DNA from 2 places in the Kribbella sp. NPDC043289 genome. Region 2 is predicted to be linked to the other one. Evidence: riboswitches for the same ligand, from Rfam matches in the RefSeq annotation. Region 2 holds a riboswitch; the other holds the start of a gene.
What was found. Region 2 has a riboswitch for ZMP and ZTP ahead of AC0662_RS09255 (glycine hydroxymethyltransferase). Riboswitches for the same ligand answer to the same signal wherever they lie in the genome.
Positions count from the first base shown of each region.

Region 1: it holds a riboswitch for ZMP and ZTP, as region 2 does, so the genes downstream of both, AC0662_RS05495 (bifunctional 5,10-methylenetetrahydrofolate dehydrogenase/5,10-methenyltetrahydrofolate cyclohydrolase) here and AC0662_RS09255 (glycine hydroxymethyltransferase) in region 2, are expected to answer to the same signal.

Region 1 is NZ_JBWKCB010000001.1:1,167,930-1,172,409, reverse strand. Features, by position in the region: gene AC0662_RS05515 (lysophospholipid acyltransferase family protein) at 1-306, opposite strand, end outside; gene cmk ((d)CMP kinase) at 303-989, opposite strand; gene AC0662_RS05505 (prephenate dehydrogenase) at 1,022-2,095, opposite strand; gene aroH (chorismate mutase) at 2,092-2,460, opposite strand; gene AC0662_RS05495 (bifunctional 5,10-methylenetetrahydrofolate dehydrogenase/5,10-methenyltetrahydrofolate cyclohydrolase) at 2,492-3,352, opposite strand; ZMP/ZTP riboswitch at 3,380-3,464, opposite strand; gene AC0662_RS05490 (nitroreductase family deazaflavin-dependent oxidoreductase) at 3,488-3,910, opposite strand; gene AC0662_RS05485 (NUDIX hydrolase) at 3,924-4,480, opposite strand, start outside.
Region 2 is NZ_JBWKCB010000001.1:1,953,471-1,957,950, forward strand. Features, by position in the region: gene AC0662_RS09250 (acyl-CoA dehydrogenase family protein) at 1-1,584, shown strand, start outside; ZMP/ZTP riboswitch at 1,582-1,664, shown strand; gene AC0662_RS09255 (glycine hydroxymethyltransferase) at 1,691-3,157, shown strand; gene AC0662_RS09260 (DHA2 family efflux MFS transporter permease subunit) at 3,161-4,480, opposite strand, start outside.

The sequences.
Region 1 (4,480 bases), 790 kb from region 2:
CCGGCGCAGGAACGTGCCCTGGAATCCCCCGAACACCTCGATCTTGCCGAGCTGGTGCAGCATCCGCGGCGCGACCGCGCCGAGCAGCGGGGCGTCCAGCAGACTCAGGTGGTTCGGCGCCATCAGCAGCGGGCCGGTGAGCGGGAACCGCTCCTCGTGGTGGACGGTCAGGTCGTACTTGCGCAGGAAGTACACCTTGGCCAGCTTCCGCAGCGACAGCGCCAGCCGGTACGGCTGCGGGGACAGATCGTCCGTCCGGGGAAGATCCTTGTGCAGATCCTTGTCTCGGCCGATCTCGGCCGTCATGACTCCCGGCCCCGCGGAACTGTCTCGGCCTCCTTAGCCAGTCGGCTGATCACGTCGACGACCTCTTCCAGGGTCATGTACGTCGAGTCGATGGTGACCGCGCCGTCGGAGGCGATCTGGAACTCGGACACCGTCGAATCGTCGGCGTCGCGCCGGACGATCTGGTCGCGGAGCTCCTCCGCGGTCACGGAGCCGGCCGCCAACTCGGCGCCGCGGCGGGCCATCCGGGCCTCCTGGTCGGCGGTCAGCAGCACCTTCAGCTCGGCGTCGGTCGCGACCACCGTGGCGATGTCGCGGCCCTCGACGACGATCCCGCCGCTCGGCTGCGCGTCGTCGATGATCGCCCGCTGCCGCTGGATCAGCTCCTTGCGGACGTCCAGGTTGGTGGCGATCTTCGAGACCACCTCGCTGATCCGGGGCTCCCGGATCGCGGCCGTGACGTCAATTCCGTCGGCGATCACGAACTGGTGACCCGGGTCGGTGCTGATCTCCAGCCGCAGCTCCCGGGCGCGCCGCGCGACCGCTGCCGTGTCGTCCAGATCCAGCCCGCGCTCGACGGCAGACCACGTCACCGCACGGTACGTCGCTCCGGTGTCCAGGAACCGGAGTCCGAGACGGGTGGCTACTCCGCGGGCGGTGCTCGATTTACCGGAGCCGCTCGGCCCGTCAACAGCGATGATCATGCCCCGAAGATTACCGTCGCGAGGGGACAAACTTAGCGGTGGACCACCCAGCCACGCTCGGTGAGGACGTCGACGAGCTGGTCCACGGAGGCGGGCTTGACCGCCAGTTCGACCTCACCGACGGGACGGCCCGGGCTGTGGTCGATCCGCAGGTCCTCGACGTTGGCGCCGGACTCGGCCGCGTCCGCGAACAGCCGGGCCAGCTGGCCGGGGCGGTCGGGGATCGTGACCAGGACGGTCACCAGGTCGATGTGCGGCGTACCGTGCTTGCCCGGGACGCGGACCGCGCCGGACACGCCCTGGCCGAGGATGGCGGTCAGTTCGTCGCCCGCCTCTTCCTTGCCGAGAGCAACGAGAAGCCGGTCGAGCTCGCCGCGGATCTGTTCCAGCAGGCCGCTGAGCGCGGTCGAGTTCGCGGACACGATCTGGGTCCACAGCGCCGGGTCGCCGGCCGCGATCCGGGTGACGTCGCGGACGCCCTGGCCGGACAGCTCCAGGTGCGACGACGGCGCGTTCGCGAGGGTGCCGGCGGCGAGTGCGGACATCAGGTGCGGCAGATGCGACACCCGGGCGACACCGAGGTCGTGGTCCTCGACGGACATCTCGACGGTCCGGGCGCCGGCTGCTTCGGCCAGTCGCCGGACGAGGTCGACCGCTTCGGGGTCGCTGGTGTCGTGCGGCGTGATCGCCCAGGTCGCGCCGTCGAACAGGTCAGCACGTCCGGCCAGCGGACCGTTCCGTTCGGAGCCGGCCATCGGGTGACTGCCGACGTACCGGCTGAGGTCGCCGGTCAGGCGGCGAGCGTCGGCGAGCGGCTTGGACTTCACGCTGGCCGCATCGGTGACGACCGCGCCCGACCGTTCGGTCTGCACGAGCTGCTCGGCGATCACCGCACCGACGTGATCCGGCGGCACGGCGACCACGACCAGCTGCGGCTCGATGTCGACCCGTCGCGAGCCGGCCCCGATCCGCTCGGCCATCAGCGCGTTGTCCGCGTTCCCGTCGACGAGCTCCACGACCACCCCGAGCCGCGCGAGCGCGAGACCGATCGACGTACCGATCAGCCCGGTGCCGACGACGCGGACCGGGCCGCGGAGCTCACTCACTGGGCGCCGGTCAGGTCTGGACGGAGAGCGACCGCGCCGTGGAGGTAGACGTGCTGGATCTTGTCTCGCGACCGCGGGGTCTCGGTGTGCAGCATCAGCCGGACCACCCGCGGTAGCGCGTGCGGGACCGGGATCTCCTGCATGCACATCAGCGGTACGTCGGTCAGCCCGATCTGCCGCCCCGCGACGGCGGGAAACTCCGACCGCAGGTCCGACGTGACGGTGAACAGGATGCTGATCAGATCCTCGTTCTCCAGATCGTTCGCCTCCAGGACCGCCTTCACCAGCTCCGCGGACCGCTCGAGCAGATGCTCACGCTCGTCCACGTCCAGTTGGGTGGCACCCCGGATCGCCCGTACCGCCACGTCTCGCCTCCTTGGTCGTCTGCCCCAAACCTTAGGCCAATGTAGTCAAAGCGCGGACAGCCGTCTCAGCGGCGTCGACCGTCTGCTCCAGCAGCAGCGCGATCGTCATCGGTCCGACACCGCCTGGAACCGGTGTGATCAGCCGGGCCACCTGCGCCGCTACCTCGAAATGCACGTCGCCGACATTGCCCTCGTTGTAGCCGGCGTCGACCACGACGGCGCCCGGCTTCAGCCAGTCACCACGGACGAAGTTCGGCTTCCCGACCGCGGCGATCAGCACATCGGCGGTCCGCACCAGTTCCGGCAGGTCGCGGGTCCGGGAGTGCGCGTAGGTCACCGTGGCGTTCGATGCCAGCAGCAACATCCCGGCCGGCTTCCCGAGGATCGGGCTGCGACCGATCACCACCGCATGCGCCCCTTCGAGCGGTACGTCGTACGCCTCGAGCAACCGCATGATCCCGCCGGGGGTCGCGGACCGGAATCCCGGGTCGCCGAACGCCATCGCGGCGAACGACCGCATCGTCACGCCGTCGACGTCCTTGCCCGGATCGATCGCCTCGAACGCGGCCCGCTCGTCGATCTGCGCGGGCACCGGGTGCTGCAGCAGGATCCCGTGCACCGCCGTGTCCGCGGAGAGCTTCGCGATCTCGGCGACCAGCTCGTCGGTGGTGGTCTCGGCCGGCAGCACGATGCTCCGGGACGCGATCCCTGCCTTCTTCGACCGGTTCTGCTTCATCCGCACGTACGTCGCCGACGCGGGATCGTCTCCCACCAGGACGGTCGCGAGACACGGCTGCACACCGGTCCGCTCCTGCAACGCGTGGGCCCGCTCGGCCGCCTTGGCCACCATCTCGGCCGCCAGGTCGGTCCCGATCATCAGGTCAGCAGTCATCTGTGCGCACTCCTCTGGGCGTCAGTTCACAAGTGCCCAGGCGCGCGGCGAAGCCGGATGGCAGACCGTTCCCCGGTGGTCGTCCACCTCAGCGCCAGTCGCGGTCCGCCCTCAGGATACCGACCCGGTCGGCCGTCACGCCGCGCGGCTGAGCTCCAGCACCGGAATGGTGCGGACACCAGCGGTACGCCGCTCGTAGTCGGCGAAGCCCGGGTAGCGGCGCGCCTGCTCGGCGTAGATGCGGTCGCGCTCCTCGCCGGTCACTTCACTGACCTTCACGTCGAACGTCTCGGTCCCGATCTCGACGGTGCCGTCGCCGGCGGCGATCAGGTTGCGGTACCAGTCCGGGTTCGTGGGGGCTCCGCCCTTGCTCGCGAACACGTAGACGACGTTCGGGTCGGTCTCGTTCTGCAGGTACATCGTCGGGGCGATGTACTCCTCGCCGCTCTTGCGGCCACGGTGGTGCAGCAGGACCATCGGGGCGCCCTCGAACGGCCCGCCGACCCTGCCTTCGTTCTCCCGGAACTCCGCGATGACGTTCGCGTTCCAGTCGCTCATATCAAGGTCCCTTTCAGAGAAGTCCTGCGTGGTCCAACGCGAGATAGGCGGCATCGATTCCGGTCATGGCACCGGGCATCCGCAATTCGGCACGGAACGCGTCCACGGACAGCTCGACCGGCACGCAGTCCTCCGCTTCGTCCAGCTGCTGCTTCCCGTCGGGACGGCAACCGCGCGCGATCGCGACGTACTTGCGGAACGTCGACGACGCACCGGACCACTGCCAGCCGACCACGTCGAGCGTCTCGCAGGTGTACCCGGTCTCCTCCTCGAGCTCTCGGGCACCGGCGACGGCCACTTCCTCCCCGGGCTCCACCAGGCCACCGGGCAGGTTGGTGACGACGCTGTCCGGGCCGGCGCGGAACATCCGGATCGTGACGATCCGCCCGTCCGGCGTCAGCGGCAGCACGGTCACCCCGGACGCCACCCCGGCCTCCGGACCGAGCACGTCCCACTCGACCTCGCGACCGTCCGGCATCCGGTACGTGCGCAGGCGCACGCTCAGGAAGCGCTGGAAGCCCTTCTCTTCCCCCAGCAACTCCCACGGCGCCGGGTCGGCGGGCCGAGACA
Region 2 (4,480 bases):
TTCACCCGCGACACGGCACTTGGTGACGCTCTGCGTCCGTACGCCGGTCCCGCGGCGGACCTCGCCGCTGACCCCGGTCTGCACCGAATCGGCGAGCTCGCAGGCTCCGAGGAGGCCCTCGCGCTCGCCCTCCCGGCAAATCAGAACCCGCCGGTCCTGCGCACCCACGACCGCTACGGCCACCGCGTCGACGAGGTCGATTTCCACCCCGCGTGGCACTGGCTGATGGAGCGGGCCGTCGGTTTCGGCCTGCAGGCCGCGGCGTGGACCAGCGAGCGCCCGTCCCCGCACCTGACCCGGGCCGCCGGGTTCTACCTGTGGTCCCAGGTCGAGCCGGGCCACGGCTGCCCGATCTCGATGACGTACGCCGCGGTGCCCGCGCTCAAGGCCGACGAGCGGCTCGCGAAGGAGTGGATCCCGCAGCTCGCCTCGACCGAGTACGACGTACGGCGCCTGCCCGCGGCGGAGAAGAACGGCGTACTCGCCGGGATGGGGATGACCGAGAAGCAGGGCGGCTCGGACGTCCGGGCGAACCTGACGACCGCGACGCCGACCGGTGCCGACGGCGAGTATCAGCTCAACGGGCACAAGTGGTTCTGCTCGGCGCCGCAGGTGGACGTCTTCCTGGTGCTCGCCCAGGCGCCTGAGGGGCTGAGCTGCTTCGTCGTACCGCGGGTTCTTGCCGACGGCAACCGGAACCCGTTCGCGCTGCAGCGGCTCAAGGACAAGCTCGGCAACCGGTCGAACGCGTCCAGCGAGGTCGAGCTTCACGGCACCGTCGGGTACCGCCTGGGTGACGAGGGTGCCGGTGTCCGGACGATCATCGAGATGGTCGCGGCGACCCGGCTGGACTGCGTACTCGGCTCGTCCGCGCTCCAGCGGCGGGCGCTCGTCGAGGCGATTTGGCACACGCAGCACCGGAGTGCGTTCGGTGGGTTGCTCGCCGACAAACCCGCGATGCAGAACGTGCTCGCGGACCTGGCGATCGAGAGCGAAGCAGCCACAGCGCTCGGCATGCGTCTCGCCGCGGCAGTCGATGCTTCTCTCGGCGGCGACGAGCAGGAGCGCGCCTTCCGGCGGATCGCGTTGCCGTTGGCGAAGTTCTGGGTGTGCAAGCGGACGCCGTTCATGGTGGCCGAGGCGCTCGAGTGCCTCGGCGGCAACGGGTACGTCGAGGAGTCGGGCCTCCCGCTGCTCTATCGGGAGTCGCCGCTCAACTCCATCTGGGAGGGTTCGGGCAACGTCAACGCGCTCGACGTACTGCGGGCGCTCCGCCGGCCCGAGTCGTTCGACGCCTGGCTGCTCGAGGTCGGCGCCGCGCAAGGAGCCGACGCGCGGCTGGACGCGGCGGTGAACGACGTGCTGCAAGCGCTTGCCGACCTCGAGAACGCCGAAGCCGGTGCACGTCGGCTGGCCGCCCAGATGGCGCTGTGCCTGCAGGCTTCGCTGCTGATCCGGCACTCGACACCCGCGGTCGCGGACGCGTTCGTCGCGGCGCGGCTGGCCAACGACTGGGGTGGTGTGTTCGGCACGTTGCCGCGGACGACGCCGTTCGAGCAGATCGTCACGCGCGCGATAGGGTGAACGCGTCGCGACTGGCGCGCTGAAGGTGGAGAACCACCGGGGAGCGAAACCCGTCGGCACCGTGCGCCTGGGTGCCTTCGACCCACTGCAAGCAGGAGAGACAACGATGCCTCAACCCACCGACAACACCGCGTCCTTCGACGCCGCCGCCGCGTCGGCAGCGTACAACAACGCGCTGCAGGTGATCGCCGCGGTCGAGCCGACCATCGCCGGCGCGATCCGGTCCGAGCTGGCCGACCAGCGCTCCTCGCTGAAGCTGATCGCGAGCGAGAACTACGCCTCCCCCGCCACCTTGCTGACGATGGGCAACTGGCTGTCGGACAAGTACGCCGAGGGCACCATCGGGCACCGCTTCTACGCGGGCTGCCAGAACGTCGACACCGTCGAGCAGACCGCCGCGGATCACGCGACGGCGCTGTTCGGCGCACCGCACGCGTACGTCCAGCCGCACTCCGGCATCGACGCGAACCTGGTCGCCTTCTGGGCGATCCTGGCGCAGCGGATCGAGTCCCCGGCGCTGGCCGAGGCGGGCGCGAAGCACGTCAACGACCTGACCGACGAGGACTGGACCAAGCTCCGCAAGGCGCTCGGCGACCAGAAGATGCTCGGTATGTCGCTGGACGCCGGCGGTCACCTCACGCACGGGTTCCGGCCGAACATCTCCGGCAAGATGTTCAACCAGCACTCGTACGGCACCGACCCGGAGACCGGTCTGCTCGACTACGACGCGGTCGCCGCGGCGGCGCGTGAGTTCAAGCCGCTGATCCTGATCGCCGGCTACTCGGCGTACCCGCGCAAGGTGAACTTCGCGAAGATGCGCGAGATCGCGGACGAGGTCGGCGCCACGCTGATGGTCGACATGGCGCACTTCGCCGGTCTGGTCGCGGGCAAGGTCTTCACCGACGACTTCGACCCGATCCCGCACGCGCACGTCACCACCACGACCACGCACAAGTCGCTGCGCGGCCCGCGCGGCGGCATGGTGCTCTGCCAGCCGGAGTACGCCGAGTCCGTCGACCGCGGCTGCCCGATGGTCCTCGGTGGTCCGCTCAGCCAGACGATGGCCGCGAAGGCGGTCGCGCTGGCCGAAGCGCGGCAGCCCGCGTTCCAGCAGTACGCGCAGGCGGTCGCCGACAACGCGGTCACGCTGGCCGAGGGGCTGATGAAGCGCGGCGTGAAGCTGGTGACCGACGGGACCGAGAACCACCTGGTGCTGCTGGACGTCTCGTCGTACGGCATCACCGGCCGGCAGGCCGAGTCGGCGCTGCTCGACGCGGGCATCGTGACCAACCGGAACGCCGTACCGCGGGACCCGAACGGCGCCTGGTACACCTCCGGCGTCCGGATCGGTACGCCGGCGCTCACCACCCGCGGGTTCGGCGGCGACGAGTTCGACCGGGTGGCCGAGCTGATCGTGGACGTGCTGTCCGCGACCACGCCGACCACCACGGCCGCCGGTGCTCCGTCGAAGGCGAAGTACGTGCTGGCCGACGGGGTCGCCGACAAGACCAAGGCCGCCTCGGCCGAGATGCTCGACAAGTTCCCGCTGTACCCGGGCCTCGAGCTCAACTGACCCTCAACTGATGACTGCCTGCCCGCTCTCGCTCTGCTGAGGGCGGGCAGCTCTCTTCGGCATCAGTACGGCGGCGAGAATCGCGCCGACGACTGCGATCCCGCCGGACACCCACATCGTGGTGTTCAAGCTGGTCATGAAGGCATCGCGTACGTCGTTCAGCAGCCCCGCGGAGCCAGTCTTGGTCGCGACTGCAAGCCCACCGCCGAGACTCTTCTGCACCGCATCAGCAGCCTGCGCCGGGAGTCCTGTGGTGTCGACGTTGGTGCGGTAGACCGAGTTCAGCACGGTCCCGAGGACGGCGACGCCGACCGTGCCACCGACCTGCCGGAAGGCCTGCAGCAGACCTGACCCGGTGCCGGCCCGCTCCGGGTCGAGGACGCCGAGCGCCGCGTTCATTGCCTGCGGCATCGAGCAGCCGAGGCCGAACCCGACCACCACGAACCAGATCGCCGTGTACCCGTACCCGGTGCCGAGATCGGTGAAGGCCCCGAGCACGAACCCGACCGCCATCACCACGAAGCCGGCCATCACGACCAACCGGGTCCCGACCCGCGCCTCCACCGGCTCGGCGAGCTTCGCACCGATCGTCATGCCACCGATGAACGGCAGCAGCTTCAGCCCGGTGTGCAACGCGTCCGACCCGTTGATGCCCTGGAAGTACTGCGGCATCGTGAACAGCAACCCGAAGATCGCGAACACCGACACTGTCAGCAGTACGGCGCCCCCGGTGAACACGCGCTCGTGGAACAACCGCAGCTCGATCAACGGCGCACTGTTCCGCCGCTGCCAGATCAGGAACCCGGCGATCAGGACGACGGCCAGCGCGAGGAACAGCAGCGTCACGCCACTCGTCCACGAGGTCTCACCGGCCTTCGTCACGCCGTACACGAGCGCGGCCAGTCCGGCACTGGACAGCAGGATCCCGAGCCAGTCGATCGCTGGCCGGTTCGCGCTCCGGCTCTCCGGGACGAGCACCGTCACCGCGAGCGCGGCTAGGAAGGCGATCGGGACGTTGATCACGAAGATCCACTGCCAGCCGGCGTGGTCGAGGAGCAATCCGCCGACGATCGGGCCGAGCGGCATACCGATGCTGTTGGCAACGACGAAGAAGCCGATCGCCTTCTTCCGGTCCACCTCGGTGCGGAACAGCACGGTAATCAGCGACAGCGCGACCGGGACGATCATGGCGGCGCCGATCCCGAGGAACGCCCGGGAGGCGATCAACGCCCCGGCCGAGTCGGACAGCGCGCAGGCGAGCGACGCGAGCCCGAACAGGCTGAGCGCGATCGCAATGATCTTCCGGCGGCCGAACCGGTCGCC